3 regions of the Pradoshia sp. D12 genome follow, and region 2 is predicted to be linked to each of the others. Evidence: riboswitches for the same ligand, from Rfam matches in the RefSeq annotation. Region 2 holds a riboswitch; each other region holds the start of a gene.

Region 1 (5,407 bases), 1.0 Mb from region 2:
GTCGGTATGTTCAAGAAAAATTGAAGAAAAATAACCTGCTGATAGAAACGATGAAAGCCACCCTGCAGGTTAAGAAAGAGCCGGACATGTATAAGGATATCCCTACATACCGCGTCGAAATATCTCCGGTTATCAAGGCAACGAGTGCATTGCCCATGAATACTGAAATGGACGAAATCATCAATCAAAAACTGCCGTTTATTGACGAGAATCTTACGTTCACAACCCTGTCAGTACCAAATCCACATCTGATCAGTCTTGTTGATAAAGAGGTAATCCATTCGGATAAACAAGAGAAAATAGCAACTATGCTGAATGGTGAGAATGACTGGTTTACAGATGGTGTGAATGTCAGCTTCGTGTCCCGTCTGGAGGAAGGATCCATTTTTGTTCGCACATTTGAACGAGGTGTTGGCTTTACGGATGCTTGCGGAACGGCAATGTCAGCTTCAAGCCTTGTTACGAAATGGATTGATGAGTTGGCTGATGAAGCAGTTCTGCACGTCTATAATCCAGGCGGAATGGTACTGTGCCAGGTCCATGATTTGCCAGATGAAACGTGGATTGATTTGATTGGCAATGCAACGTATGAGTATGAAACGGTTATTCAGTTAAATTTGGATACACTACATGTTAGCTTTGGAGAAAGGAAAGTCTATAAAGAAGAGGCAGATGCTTATTCAGCATTCCAACAACATGCTAAAGCATTTGTAGAATCTAAAATAGGCTGAGCTAATACATATTAGAATAGGAGGGCAGAAATGAAGAAGCGGACGAATACCTTTTTAAATGTTCATGTAATCACCTTTTTCGTATTAATCGCCCTCTTTATTGTGTGTACCATCCTATTCGTAGATATTGCAGAGAACATAAATGAGAATGAGCTTTATCATTTTGATATGACAATCATCCAGTCTGTGCAGGGGAGTATTAATGAATTAAGCACAAAAGTACTTACCTTTATAACTAATCTTGGATCAGTTGATGGCAATATTCTATTGGTTATCCTATTCTCTGTGTTTTTATTATTTAAAAAACGTGTATTAAGTGTCATATTCTTAATCATCACGACATTATCGGGCGGTTATGTTAACCATTACTTAAAATGGATTTTCCAGCGGGAGAGACCAACATTGAATCCATTGATCGAGGTAAATGGCTTCAGCTTTCCGAGCGGTCATGCTATGTCATCCTTTATCCTATACGGCGCACTTATGATCATAACTACCAGAATCACGAAGAATTGGCCCATTAGATTGGCTGTCTATGCGATTTGTATTTTTTTGATTTTAACGATGGGCTACAGCCGAATCTACTTGGGTGTCCATTATCCGAGTGATGTAATTGCAGGGTATATTGCAGGATGTGCATGGCTTGCTATCATTGCTACTGTATTTACGTTTGGGGAATATCGGAAAACAAAAGGTTCGAAATCGTAATAGGCTGTCCATAAGCCATAATGGCTTATGGACGGCTATTTTTTATGGAAATCTTGGCTGTCTGAAAATAACAAAAGGTTTCTAAGGAAATATTTGTTATAATAATTTATAAAGAAAAATTCTGGAATAAGTAAACAAGGGGATTTTAGTATGATTGATTTGATTATTGGGTTGTTAATCAATGGTTTAGTAATAGTTGCGTTTTTAAACATCAACAAATTTAATGCCCAAAAACTAAAATTATCAATAGTAAGTCTTATATCAACTATTATTGTTGTAGTTGTTCCTACCTTAGGTTATCGATTTGATAAGAGTATTGGTGATTATTATTTCGGTTTTCCTGCTGATATTTTAGTTTATCATGGTGGAATGCTGTTTTCTTTAGTCTCGTTTGGCTTTTTGTTTAACTTCTTTTTCTTTTATTGGGTGTTTAAACTAATAGTTAAATTAGGAGTGCTTATTAGGCCTGTGAACAAGGGAAATTATTGATGTTATTTAAAAGGGGTTGCTTAGGCTGCTCCTTTTCTTATAGGGTTCCCATTTCGCTTAATGCAGCAGCCAAAGTTAGTTACTTCAGTGTGAAATAGACGTAGCGGTAAAACCGCAATATCGGTTAACGATGTTATGTTGGGATAGCTGAAGAAGAGAAAGTATAATTTTTAATTAAGGTAATATTAAGTGATAATCGTTGAATGCCTTTTTGTGTTGAACTTCTTATGGCAGTAAAGGTTCAGGATAACGAAAAAGAGTTTTACATAAGAATAAGGAATTGATAAAAATCAATTTAATAGGGAGAAAAACATGGGGCATTAGTTGAATAATTGCGACAATAAAAAAGCTGTCTCTCTTTAAGTCATCAGCAACAATACTTGTGAACAGAGAGCAAATAAAAGAGATCCATTAGCAAGGGATAGGAATTTTCAATCACCTAAAAAAGACAACCAGAGTCATTATGTTATCAATAACATATATGGTATAATTTTCATGCAACTACTTGGTGCGGGTGGTATGCACCTTCTTTTCCTTATATAAAGGAGAAGGGAGGTGATATACTTATGGATTTTCTAATAGCTCTGGCAAAAGATGTAGCAATGATCTTTTTTACGACCCTTGCTGCCGGCATCGCCACGCGATTCGCCAATCTTCAGCTAAAGGGCAAACGAAAAACCACCCCGCGCCGACCAAAGCATAAGGGTGGTTCCTCTAAGAACTAAACTATTTGCATACCACTCGCTAGTAGTTGTACCAGGGAGTATCCAGCTCTCTGGTTTTTTAATATATGTGTATATGTTTATAATATACCCTAAATAATAGAAATTCAATCAAAACTGATGGAGGAGCTTATGGTTTTTATAGGTTGAAAAGGGTCAGATAGAAAGAGTGTCTAAGCTTGAGTGGAATTTCTAATATTCATAAAAAGGGCTATTTGATGGCTGTGACATTTATAGATAAGCACGGTTTGAGTGGTTTCGTTTGAACCTTAATAGAGTTAAAGCCTGTATTAGTTAGCACCTCTCTAATCTCTTCGGCAAAGGCATGAGCCTGTTCTTCGGTTGCTTCTTCCTGCCTTGGCTGCACGGTTATAGTCAGTTTTCCATTTTCTTTTAATAAAGAATGTATTTTTTGAATACAAGCCTCTTGATCTTCCCATAATGGATAGCTATTTACACTAAATATTTTATCGTACACCATTGGATTGGGAATCCCGAGAACAGTTCCATTAAACAAACGAAGCTGATTGCGGTTGAGTTGTTCTTGATTTCGTTTGCTCGCATTTTTCACCATTTCTTCTGATGGATCGACACCATCTATTTGGATGGTAGGGTACTTCTCAAAAAGCATGTGCATTCCTTCACCTGGGCCAAAACCAACTTCTAGCAGTGTGTCATTTGGGGTAATAGTCAATTGATCAAATGTCCATTCGTATAATTCCTCATTTTCATAGGCCATTATTTTACCTGCAATCTTTCCGAGGACACCAGTTGGATTTTTAAACTGATTCGTTATTATTTCCTTCATCTAACATCACTCCTACCCCATACATACCCAAAATACTAAATCGTTAACTCTTTTGGATTAATTATCAAAATAGATTGAAATAACTGAAAATTTATAGTAAATTAAGTAAATATATAATTTCATATTCTTATCTAGAGAGATGGAGGGACTGGCCCGTTGAAATCTCAGCAACCTGGATGGTAATCCAAGGTGCTAAATCCAGCAAGCAATGCTTGAGAGATGAGAGACCTTAGGAAAGAGGGCTTTCATGATGAAAGCTCTTTTCTATTAGTCTGTTTTCCTCATCAGAGACATTAACCAACTAATTAGGGGGAAAGACAGTGAAACTACTGGAAACGTTAAATGAAAAAATTCTAGTCGCAGATGGGGCGAGTGGAACACTTTTATATTCATTTGGAATTGATAGTTGCTTTGAAGAGCTTAATTTGACAAACCCCAATCAGATCAAAAAGATGCATAGAAGTTATATTGAGGCTGGTGCTGATGTGATTCAATCGAATACATTCGGCGCAAATTTTCATAAATTAAAGCGCTATGGTCTCGAAAGGGAAGTTTCTCAAATTAATAGAGCCGGAATGAAAATAGCGAAAGATGCGGCTGATCCAAACACATTCATCATCGGCACGATTGGCGGCTTGCGGAGCTTTAGGAAGTCAGAATTAACACTAACTGAAATTAAGGGATATTTCGATGAACAGCTGACCGCTTTATTGGAAGAAAATCCGGATGGAATTTTACTTGAAACCTATTATGATTTAGACGAATTATTAACGGTAATAGAGTCGGCTAGAAAAATGAGTGATCTTCCTCTTATTGCGAATATTTCTCTGCATGAAACAGGCCTTTTGCAAAATGGTATGCATGTCAGTGAGGCGTTTTCTCTTATGAAAAAAACAGGCGCTGATGTGGTGGGCATCAATTGTCGGATGGGTCCTTATCATATGATTCGCTCATACGAAGAAGTACCTTTATTGGAAGATACCTATTATGCGGCGTATCCAAACGCCAGCTTACCTGATTTATCAGATGGAAGATATGTCTATTCGACAGAAGCGGATTATTTCATTAATAGTTCAAGGCAGCTTGTGAAGCAGGGGGTCCGGCTGTTAGGTGGATGTTGTGGTACAACTCCTGCCCATATTCAGGCCATTCGTAAAGGAATCGAAGATCTTCATCCTGTAAAGGTGAAAGATTTTGTAGCCAAGCCGAAGCATCAGCCTATATCATATGAAATCATTCAATATAAACGAAAAGGTCCAGATACAATTTCAGGTAAGGCAAAAAAACAAACGACGGTTATAGTTGAGCTGGACCCGCCAAAGACGTTCGGCCTGGAGGAATTTTTAATAGGAAGTCGCTACTTATTAGACTCGGGTGCCGATGCGATTACACTCGCGGATAATTCATTGGCATCACCGAGAATATCCAATCTTGCGGTAGCTTCTATTTTACAATCAAAATTAAATACGGTGCCTCTTGTTCACTTAACTTGCCGGGATCACAATCTGATTGGCTTGCAGTCTCATTTAATGGGCATGCATTCCCTTGGATTATCAGAGGTGTTGGTGGTGACAGGGGATCCTTCAAAAATCGGTGATTTTCCGGGTGCGACTTCCGTATATGATCTTTCTTCCATGGATTTGATTTCATTGATTAAGCAATTGAATGAGGGGCGCTCCTATTCTGGAAAATCGTTGGGGAGCCGGGCGAATTTCGATATCGCAGCTGCCTTTAATCCAAATGTAAAGTACATAGATAAAGCCGTACAGCGAATGGAAAAGAAAATTCAGGCTGGAGCTGATTACTTCTTAACCCAGCCCGTGTTTAGTGTTGAAAAATTAGAGGAAGTATACGCGGCAACCAGGCATATAACAAAGCCGATTTTTATTGGCATTATGCCTTTAACGAGTCACCGGAATGCAGAGTTTTTACATAATGAAGTACCGGGT
Region 2 (5,407 bases):
ATCGTAGTATAATCCAGCTTTGATTTATATAATTTGAATAATTGCCCCTTCTCTTCCTCCATAAACATCTTGGCATTTCCAAGATAGCGTTCTTCAATCGGCGTACAGCCGCGCTCTATAAAACTTTTGCCTTTTACACCTTCAGGCATCATGGCAGCAATTCTTTTTAGCGCTCTTTTCATAAGTACAGGAATTTTATTAAACATGGCTAAGGATTGAGGCTCACGGTAAATATTGTATCCTCCGAATAATTCATCCGCTCCTTCACCGGACAGAACAACCGTTACATGCTTTTGCGCTTCCCTTGCCACGAAATATAAAGGAACACAAGCGGGGTCTGCCAACGGGTCATCCATATGCCACATAATTTTCGGCAGTTCCCTCATATATTCCTGCGGCGATATAATATAGCTGATATTCTCTACCCCAAGCTTGTCAGCTGTTTCTTTAGCTACATCAATTTCACTGAAACCATTCTGTTCAAATCCAACTGAGAATGTTTTAATTCCAGGATGAAATTCTTTAGCTATGGATGCGATGATTGTAGAATCAATTCCACCTGAAAGAAATGAACCAACGGGTACATCACTGCGCATATGCATGCTGATACTGTCATACATCACATCTTGAATTTCTTTAATCCAATCTGGTTCACTGCGCAGAATAGGTTTAAATTCTGCTTTCCAATATTGGCGGATTTCCATAGGTTCTCCAATTTTCTTTGTAAAGCAATGTCCAGGCAATAATTTTTTCACATACTTTGTCATCGTTGCTGGTTCTGGAATAAATTGAAAGGTAAGATAATGCTGCAGAGACACATGATCCAATTCTTGTTTTTCTATAGCGTGTATAATACTTTTCTTTTCAGAAGCAAAATAGGTCTTATCCCCATCTTCCTTATAAAAAAATGGTTTAATCCCAAATGGATCACGGGCACCAAAAACAGATTTCTCCTGTTTATCCCAAATCACGAACCCAAACATCCCACGAAGCATTTCAACTGCCTTTTCCCCATATTGAACAAATGCCGCCAGGATTACTTCAGTATCTGAATTTGTAGAAAACGCCATGCCTTCCTTTTCCAGCACTACTTTCAATTCCAAGTAGTTGTATATTTCTCCGTTAAAAACAATCCAATAGCGTTCATTTTCATACGTTAAGGGCTGATGTCCACATTCAATATCAATGATGCTTAGTCTTCTGAAACCAAGCTGGATATGTTCATCTATATAATACCCCTCGTCATCCGGCCCTCTATGCGTAATCAAGTCATTCATACTTTTAATTAGTTCTGAATCCTGATTCGCTTGTTGGTGATCATGCATACATCCTACAAATCCACACATTATTATTCACTCACTACCTTTACTTTCGACTGTTTTTCATTTAAAAATATCAAAGAATTAGATTTTAGATATGAGCTAGGGTCCCGACAAAATACGATCCATTATACCCGATTTCATAGTTTCCTAATATTACCATATTTAGACAAAAAAAGAAAGAGGGTTTATCCCTCTTTCTTGAAATGTTTATGCTGTTTATCTTAGATTTTAGCTTCCGTACGCAGTACTTCTACTTTATCCGTTTTCTCCCAAGGAAGATCTAAATCATTACGTCCAAAATGTCCGTAAGCTGCTGTTTGTTTATAAATCGGACGTCTTAAATCAAGCATTTTTATGATTCCTGCAGGGCGCAGATCAAAGTTAGCACGTACTAATTCAATTAATTTTTCCTCTTCAATTTTACCTGTACCGAACGTATCAATGGATATAGATACTGGCTGAGCCACACCAATCGCGTAAGCCAGCTGAACTTCTGCTTTATCTGCAAGACCTGCTGCTACAATATTTTTAGCTACATATCTGGCTGCATAGGCAGCAGAACGGTCTACTTTTGTAGCATCTTTACCAGAGAATGCTCCACCACCGTGACGTGCGTATCCACCATACGTGTCAACAATGATTTTACGGCCAGTCAAGCCTGCATCCCCTTGTGGACCTCCAATAACAAAACGGCCCGTTGGGTTAATAAAATATTTAGTTTGTTCATCAATAAGGTGAGCAGGAACAACCGGTTTAATTACTTGTTCTTTTAAGTCTTTCTTAATTTGATCCAGTGTTGTTTCCGCGTCATGCTGAGTAGAGATTACGATGGTATCAATTCTTACCGGATTTTTATTTTCATCATATTCCACTGTGACTTGTGTTTTTCCATCAGGGCGCAAGTATGGAAGAACTTCTTGTTTACGAACCTCAGCCAGCTTTCTAGATAATTGGTGAGCAAGAGAAATAGGAAGAGGCATTAATTCTTCTGTTTCGTTGCAGGCAAAACCGAACATTAGACCCTGATCTCCCGCCCCAATTGCTTCAATCTCTTCATCTGACATCGTGCCTTCTCTTGATTCCAAAGCTTGGTCTACACCTTGGGCGATATCTGCAGATTGTTCATCAATAGAGGTTAAGACAGCGCATGTTTCTGCATCGAAACCATATTTTGCACGTGTATAACCAATCCCTTTGATTGTGTCACGGACAATTTTTGGAATATCCACATACGTAGAAGTAGTGATTTCTCCCGCTACTAAAACTAATCCAGTGGTAACAGATGTTTCGCAGGCTACCCTTGCATTTGGATCCTTTGCTAATATTTCATCCAAAATGGCATCAGAAACCTGATCGCAAATTTTATCCGGATGACCTTCTGTTACAGATTCTGATGTAAACAAATGTCTCTTATTAGACATGTATATTTCCTCCTTCAGTTTCCCTGTTTATGGCTACTCATTATCTTTAATTATCTCCTGATTATACGAAAAAAGACCCTTCCCCTTTATAAAGAAAAGAGGAAAGGTCTGAGTCTCAGAAATCTGCCTTTCACTCTCATCGTTCAAGGCATTATAACCTTGCATCAAGTTAGCACCTTTGCGTGATTTCCATTAAAAGGAATCAAACTGCAGGTTGCCCCGGCTTCATAGAGCTCGTCTCTCCACCGAGTCTTGATAAGAGTATCCATATCAAATGTATATAATATCTTATCCATCATTTTCTGTCAATAAATAAACAGGAATATATTGTTAAGATAAACCTTTAGCTTCATCCTTTTCCTAATAGAAGTACAGTCAGAACTTAAAATTCGCATTTAAATTATAATATTGATATAATTAATTTACGAATATTCAAATAAATATACTTTGTTATTTATCCGTGAATATTGAATAATATCCCTATTCTTTTACCAATGGAAACAATAATAATTATCCTTATATACTATATTAAAACATATTTTTGAAAATTAACACAATTAGTATGGATAAATCAATTAAATGTGTTATACTATTTTCCATATAATATACTTACCAAAATTTTGGAAAAGGATGATACCTTATGAACAGTGTAGGAGTTTCCAACGAATTGAAACAATTACTTACTCATGATAATATTCACATTCAGCTTTCAGTGCCACAACTAGTTGAAAAAGTATTAACGAGAAAAGAGGGTATCCTCACATCTACTGGAGCTATTAAGGCTGAAACAGGAAAATATACCGGCAGATCTCCAAAGGATAAATATATTGTAGAGGAAGCTGCCACTAAAGATAAAATAGCCTGGGGAAGCGTCAATCAAGCAATATCTGAAGACGCATTCTCTAAATTATATGATAAAGTTATCGATTACCTCGAAAAACGAGATGAATTATTTGTATTTAATGGGTTTGCTGGAGCTGCAACAGACTACCGCCTTCCTATTCAAGTAATCAATGAATATGCCTGGCACAATTTATTTGTACATCAGCTGTTTATCCGCCCCACTAAAGAAGAGCTTGAAAATCATTCCCCTGAGTTTACTATTATCTCAGCACCAGGTTTTAAAGCAAACCCTCTTGTGGACGGTACACAATCTGAGACGTTTATCATCATTTCCTTTGAGAAAAAAGTCGTCTTAATTGGAGGCACTGAGTATGCAGGTGAAATGAAAAAATCCATTTTTTCAATCATGAATTACCTGTTGCCTGAGAATAATGTGTTTTCTATGCATTGTTCAGCAAATGTAGGTTTCGAGGGAGATGTAGCTCTTTTCTTTGGCCTATCCGGCACTGGAAAGACTACTTTATCAGCCGATCCAAATCGCCGCCTTATAGGTGATGACGAACATGGCTGGTCTCCTGATGGTGTATTTAATATTGAAGGCGGCTGTTACGCAAAATGCATCAATCTCACACAGGAAAAAGAGCCTCAAATTTTTAATGCCATACGCTTTGGTTCTGTACTTGAGAATGTGGTTGTAGATGAAGATACAAGAATTGCTGACTATGATAATGGAATGTTAACTGAAAATACTCGGGCTGCTTACCCTATCGAAGCCATGCAGAACATCGTCACACCTAGTATAGCGGGCCATCCCAATACAATCATCTTTTTAACTGCTGATGCTTTTGGCGTTCTGCCTCCAATCAGCAAGTTAACAAAAGAACAGGCAATGTATCATTTCCTAAGCGGTTATACGAGTAAATTGGCAGGAACTGAACTCGGAATTACTTCACCACAGGCAACGTTTTCTACCTGCTTCGGTTCACCGTTCTTACCATTACATCCAACAAAATATGCTGAGATGCTTGGCAAAAATATCGAGGAGCATCAAGTTCAGGTATATCTGGTTAACACCGGTTGGACTGGAGGAGAATATGGGACAGGCAGCCGCATGAAGCTTTCTTATACACGTTTGATGATTCAAGCTGCATTAGAAGGAGAACTGGCCAATATCGAAACGGTACAAGACAGAATATTCGGCTTAGCAATTCCTTTACACGTACCTGGAGTACCTGATGAAGTTTTACAGCCTCAGAAAACGTGGAAAGATTCTGAAGCCTATTATGAAAAGGCGAATGAGCTTGCACATAAATTCAGAGAAAATTTCAAGGAATTTAAAAATATCAGTTCTGAAATTGAAACTAAAGGTGGACCAATTACCTTTTAAAGAACTAGCGGTGTCTTAGGAAGCCAAAAAGAAATGGCTTTCCTGAGGCACTATTTTATTTGTCTAAATTTAAAAACAAACCCACCGCCCAATGTAATTCTGGATGAAGGTTTGTTTTCTTTAGTTTCTATTCAATTTAGTTACTGGAATTTAAAGAAATCAACTCATATGTAATGGTTGTGCAGTTATTTTCCCATTCCACTTTTTTTATCCGTGCCGTTCCTCTCGATTCTCCATCCAGAGTTTTTCGGATATCAATCGGAATTTCAATTGGATATAGGCGGTATCCTTCTTTTTTTAGGACGAATAGATTTTCCTCAACCCTTTTTTCATTAGCCTTTGTCACTATAAGAGTATTCAATTCCATTGGCATACCCAATTCTCTCACTCCCCTGCTTCATTTATTTATTTCAATGGTATCATTTGAAGCGGCT
Region 3 (5,407 bases), 150 kb from region 2:
AAAAGCTCTTAAGCTGGCAGGATTAAGTTTATCTGATATTGGATTATTCGAATTGAATGAAGCGTTTGCTTCCCAATCCATTCAGGTAATTCGTCAACTTGGATTGGATGAGGAGAGGGTGAATGTAAATGGCGGTGCCATTGCATTAGGACATCCACTTGGGTGTACTGGAGCTAAATTAACCTTGAGTCTCCTTCACGAGATGAAACGACGAAATGAGCAATTTGGAGTCGTAACGATGTGTATTGGCGGAGGAATGGGCGCGGCTGGAGTATTTGAATTATTAGCATAAAAAGTTATAAGCGATGAGATGATTGGCAACGAGAGCCCAGTCATCTCTAAATAAGGGGGAAGAAAAATGGCTAATCAAACAGAAGAAGTGTTAAAAGGCGGAGCGTTTTTAATTGAGGATATTGAAGCAGAGAATATGTTTACACCTGAGGACTATACAGATGAGCATAAAATGATTGCAAAAACGACTGAGGATTATTTAGTAAATGAAGTATTGCCTCAGGTGGAATATTTAGAGGATCATGAGTTTGACCGTTCTGTAAAACTATTGAAACAAGCTGGAGAACTGGGTCTATTGGGCGCAGATGTACCGGAGGAATACGGTGGATTAGGCTTGGATAAAGTTAGTTCCGCCCTTATTTCAGAAAGACTATCCCGTGCAGGAGGCTTCTCTATTTCTCATGGAGCACATGTTGGTATTGGTTCCTTGCCAATCGTTTTGTTTGGTAACGAAGAACAAAAACAAAAGTACCTTCCATTATTGGCTACCGGGGAAAAGCTAGCAGCCTATGCCTTAACAGAACCAAGCTCAGGCTCTGATGCACTTGGCGCAAAGACAACAGCAAAATTGAATGAAGCAGGAACTCACTATGTCTTAAATGGTGAAAAACAATGGATTACAAATGCAGGCTTTGCTGATGTATTTGTCGTATATGCAAAAATCGACGGTGACAAATTCTCTGCATTTATCGTAGAAAGAGAGTATCCAGGTGTGTCTACTGGACCGGAAGAAAAGAAAATGGGGATTAAGAGCTCTTCAACTAGAACATTAATTCTTGAGGATGCAGAAGTACCTGTTGAGAACCTATTGGGAGAAGCAGGAAGAGGTCATGTAATTGCCTTTAACATTTTGAATATCGGTCGTTATAAATTGGGAGTAGGAGCTGTTGGTGCTTCCAAACGAGGATTTGAATTAGCTGCTACGTATGCTAATCAACGCCAACAGTTTAAAACACCAATCTCTTCATTTAATTTAACAAAAGAAAAGCTCTCTACAATGGCTTCCAAAATATACGCAGCTGAAAGTTCCGTCTATAGGACAGTTGGTTTATTCGAGGAAAGAATGAGCCGCCTAAGTGATGAAGAAGTAAAAGATGGGAAAGAAGTAGCAAAATCAATTGCTGAATATGCAATCGAATGCTCCTTAAATAAGTTCTTTGCTTCCGAGGTTTTAGATTATGTTGTGGATGAAGCGGTTCAGCTTCATGGAGGCTATGGATTTATGGCTGAGTATGAAATTGAAAGAATGTACCGTGATTCTCGTATTAACCGTATATTTGAAGGAACAAACGAAATTAACCGTCTGCTTGTACCAGGTACATTCCTGAAAAAAGCTTTAAAAGGTGAATTGCCGTTATTACAAAAAGCACAGGAACTTTCTGAAGGACTCATGATGCTAATGCCTGAAGAGCCAGGTACAGAGCCACTTGATCAAGAAAAACATCTTGTGAAAAATGCTAAGAAAATTGGTATTATGATTGCAGGATTGGCTGCGCAAAAATATGGTACTGAGCTGGAAAAAGAACAAGAAATTCTTGTTAATATTGCGGATATTGCTTCTTTCGTTTATGCGATGGAATCAGTTGTTCTTCGTACAGAAAAAGCAATCAAAAAAGATGGCTTAGAAAAGAACAAACAAAAACTTCTTTATACTCAAATCTTCTGCCAGGAAGCATTTGGCGAAATCGAGAAGCATGCTAAAGAAACATTAGTGGCAACAGAAACTGGTGATACATTACGTATGATGACATCAGCTTTACGTAAATTCACACGTTTCACACCAATCAATGTAATCGCACTTAAACGTGAAGCTTCAGAAAAGTTAGTTGATGCTGAGCGTTACACTGTTTAATCCTTTATACTATGGAGGCCTGGTGAAAACCAGGCTTTTTCTTTTCCTGCTATGTTAGACCTGTTACCTTTTCTAGAGCAGAAGTATATCCGTTTAAGATAGATGAAAAAATGTGGTATGCTTCAATTGAGGTGATAAAACGATGATTACATTTTACTGGTATCCTAAATGCGGGACATGCAGAAAAGCAAAGAAATGGTTTGATGAAAAGGGAATATCCTATCAAGAAGTTGATATAGCGCAAAATCCTCCATCGAAAGAAGAGCTAGAAATAATTTATCAAAAAAGTGAATTGTCTCTTCAGAAATTTTTTAACACAAGTGGGATGAAATACAGAGAACTTGGGTTAAAAGATAAAGTGAAGGATATGTCTGAAGATGAAATTCTTACCTTGCTTGCATCAGACGGGATGCTAATCAAGCGCCCAATCGCATTTGATGGAGAAAAAGTAACAGTAGGATTCAAAGAGGTAAATTACCAGAAAATCTGGGCATGAAACAATTGTCAAATAACCAGTTTGATGTCATGATAAATAGGAACCATACATACATTTTGGGGGGATTAAATCATGAGCATTCCAGCGGGATTACGTTATACAGCTGAGCATGAATGGGTTAAACAAGAGGATGGTAAGATTCGAATTGGAATAACTGATTTTGCTCAAAAAGAATTGGGAGACATCGTATTTGTGGAACTACCGGAAATAGGTGATCAATTGACCCGTAATGAACCGTTTGGCAGTGTAGAATCAGTTAAGACAGTATCTGAATTGTATGCGCCAATCAGTGGGACAGTTGTTGAAGTAAATGAAGAATTAGCGGATAGTCCAGAATATGTTAATGAATCTCCATATGAAAAAGCATGGATGGTAGTTGTTGAACCATCCGAAATCAGCGAATATGATGAATTAATGGATGCTGGCCAATACGAAACAGCGACTAAAGAAGAGTAGTCAATAGAGGGGAGAAGTTTGGGGTCATTCGTCAGCTTCTTTCCTTTTTATTATGTTTTTAGATCAATTGTTACTTTCCACTATGTTAGGGTAAGATACATATAATGAAAAAGACGAAGGCAATTGTCCAATCACATAGAACGTACTCTCCTAATAAAAGGTGATCAATCATGCAGGATGCTCAAAGTGAGAAAGTAATTATTGTGGAAGGTTCTACCGACCGCCAAAAAATACAATCTGTACTTAACGAATCTGTCGATATAAGATGTACAAATGGAACCATCAGTCTATCGAAAATGGATGAATTAGTAGACGAACTTGAACAGAGAGACGTGTATATTTTGGCTGATGCAGATGAATCCGGAGAAAAGCTGAGAAAACAGTTAAGACGAGAAATGCCAAATGCATCTCACATATATATTGATCGTACATACCGTGAAGTTGCTAATGCGCCAAGATATCATTTAGCAACGGTTCTTTTGGCAGCCAATATAGATGTAAAAGCCGAATTTTTAAAACAAATGAAGGATGTAATGAAAAATGAACAATCAAACCACGATAAATAAAGCGATCTATACTTTTACTCCTCTTTGCGGAACATGTCAATTAGCAGGTAAAATGCTTGATATTGCAAAGGAAGTCCTCCCAAATGCCTCTTTGGAAAAAGTCAATCTTAACTATGCTAAGGAACTTGCAGAAGAATATCAAATTCAAAGTGTACCATGCCTCATTTTAATCAAGGATAACCAGCTAATCGAGAAAATCTATGCCTTCCACTCAGTTCCCTATCTTGTTGATCAATTAAAGAGAATTACAGAATAAGAGCAGTTATTTCTCAGGAAATATGTCGATGAATATTTAACTAGAATCTTTTAAAGGTGCTGTTTCTATTTTACGCTGTCTATGTCAGAAGTTTTAATTGATTTGTAGAATTCTCTATAATAGCCTGTAATCTCAACCGATTAGACGATTGTTAAGTGGCTAACTGGAGGCATTTATTATAGTAAAAGAAGCTCCTCGTTATTTAATTCGAAAATTCTGAATAATCAATTGACTCATATTTTTCCATATGCTATAGTTTTAACAACTTAATACTTGGTTCTTATCAAGAGAGGTGGAGGGACTGGCCCGTTGAAGCCCGGCAACCGGTATTTTTATAATACACGGTGCCAATTCCTGCGGATACAAATAAATCCGGGAGATAAGGAGAGATGGAAAATGCCTGCCTCTTCTTATGTGAAGAGGTTTTTTCATTTACTCACTTCTCTACTTAAAATGAAATGGAGAGATGTAGAATGGCAAATGAAGAAAAGAAGTATCGGTTTGAAACAGTAGGTATACACGGAGGATTGCAGCAGGATTCGGTAACTGGAGCGAGAAGCGTGCCGATTTACCAGACGAATGCTTATTTATTTAAAGACACAGATCATGCTGCGGATTTATTTGGATTAGCTGAGACTGGCTATATTTATACTAGAATCCATAATCCAACTTCAAGTGTATTCGAAGAACGTATAGCAGAATTAGAAGGTGGCATTGGAGCTTTAGCGGTATCAAGTGGTGCTGCAGCTATAACACTCTCAATCCTAAATATTGCGGGAGCAGGTGATGAAATTATCTCTGCGTCCACTCTATACGGCGGAACCTACAATTTATTTGCCAATACTCTCCCTAAGTATGGTATTAACGTAAGGTTCGTGGATCCAAGTGACACTGAAAATTTTAGAGAAGCGATTACATCAAAGACCAAAGCTATTTTTGGAGAAACGATTGGAAATCCAAGCCTGCAGGTTCTTGATATTGAACGGGTGGCGGAAATTGCTCATGAAGCTGGAATTCCGTTAATCATTGATAATACATTTGCAACTCCTTATTTATCCCGTCCGATTGAGTTTGGAGCGGATATCGTCGTACACTCAGCTACGAAATGGCTGCTTGGAAATGGAACCACATTAGGCGGGGTCATAGTCGATGGAGGGAAGTTTGACTGGAATTCATCTAAATTTCCGGGCTTTACTGAACCCGATCCAAGCTATCATGATCTGATTTACAGTGAAGCAATTGGTGCAGCAGCATTTATTGTGAAGGCCAGAGTTCAGCTGTTGAGAGATTTAGGTCCTTCCTTAAGCCCGTACAATGCCTTTCAATTTATTCTCGGATTGGAAACTCTGCATGTGAGGATGAAGGAGCATGTAGCCAATACGAGATTAATAGTTGACTATTTAAAACAGCATCCGGCTGTATCGTGGGTCTTGTATCCAGGAGATTCAGATCACCCTGATTACGAAAAAACGAAGAAATATTTACCCAAA

The links. A riboswitch is a leader RNA that binds a small molecule or an ion and turns the genes downstream of it on or off. The one in region 2 is predicted to bind S-adenosylmethionine.
Region 1: linked by a shared signal. The riboswitch ahead of F7984_RS10760 (bifunctional homocysteine S-methyltransferase/methylenetetrahydrofolate reductase) and the one ahead of metK (methionine adenosyltransferase) in region 2 are both predicted to bind S-adenosylmethionine.
Region 3: linked by a shared signal. The riboswitch ahead of F7984_RS16520 (O-acetylhomoserine aminocarboxypropyltransferase/cysteine synthase family protein) and the one ahead of metK (methionine adenosyltransferase) in region 2 are both predicted to bind S-adenosylmethionine.

What each region holds. Positions count from the first base shown of each region.
Region 1 is NZ_CP044545.1:2,262,797-2,268,203, reverse strand. It holds gene dapF (diaminopimelate epimerase) at 1-731, shown strand, start outside; gene F7984_RS10775 (phosphatase PAP2 family protein) at 762-1,439, shown strand; gene F7984_RS10770 (hypothetical protein) at 1,590-1,928, shown strand; gene F7984_RS19100 (hypothetical protein) at 2,495-2,653, shown strand; gene F7984_RS10765 (class I SAM-dependent methyltransferase) at 2,862-3,458, opposite strand; SAM riboswitch class I at 3,583-3,684, shown strand; gene F7984_RS10760 (bifunctional homocysteine S-methyltransferase/methylenetetrahydrofolate reductase) at 3,779-5,407, shown strand, end outside.
Region 2 is NZ_CP044545.1:3,264,953-3,270,359, forward strand. It holds gene asnB (asparagine synthase (glutamine-hydrolyzing)) at 1-1,346, opposite strand, end outside; gene metK (methionine adenosyltransferase) at 1,544-2,743, opposite strand; SAM riboswitch class I at 2,877-3,005, opposite strand; gene pckA (phosphoenolpyruvate carboxykinase (ATP)) at 3,384-4,973, shown strand; gene F7984_RS15665 (DUF2584 domain-containing protein) at 5,110-5,352, opposite strand; gene F7984_RS15670 (alpha/beta hydrolase family protein) at 5,371-5,407, opposite strand, start outside.
Region 3 is NZ_CP044545.1:3,413,364-3,418,770, reverse strand. It holds gene F7984_RS16550 (acetyl-CoA C-acetyltransferase) at 1-292, shown strand, start outside; gene F7984_RS16545 (acyl-CoA dehydrogenase family protein) at 359-2,143, shown strand; gene F7984_RS16540 (arsenate reductase family protein) at 2,286-2,639, shown strand; gene gcvH (glycine cleavage system protein GcvH) at 2,712-3,095, shown strand; gene F7984_RS16530 (toprim domain-containing protein) at 3,266-3,661, shown strand; gene F7984_RS16525 (thioredoxin family protein) at 3,636-3,917, shown strand; SAM riboswitch class I at 4,195-4,303, shown strand; gene F7984_RS16520 (O-acetylhomoserine aminocarboxypropyltransferase/cysteine synthase family protein) at 4,391-5,407, shown strand, end outside.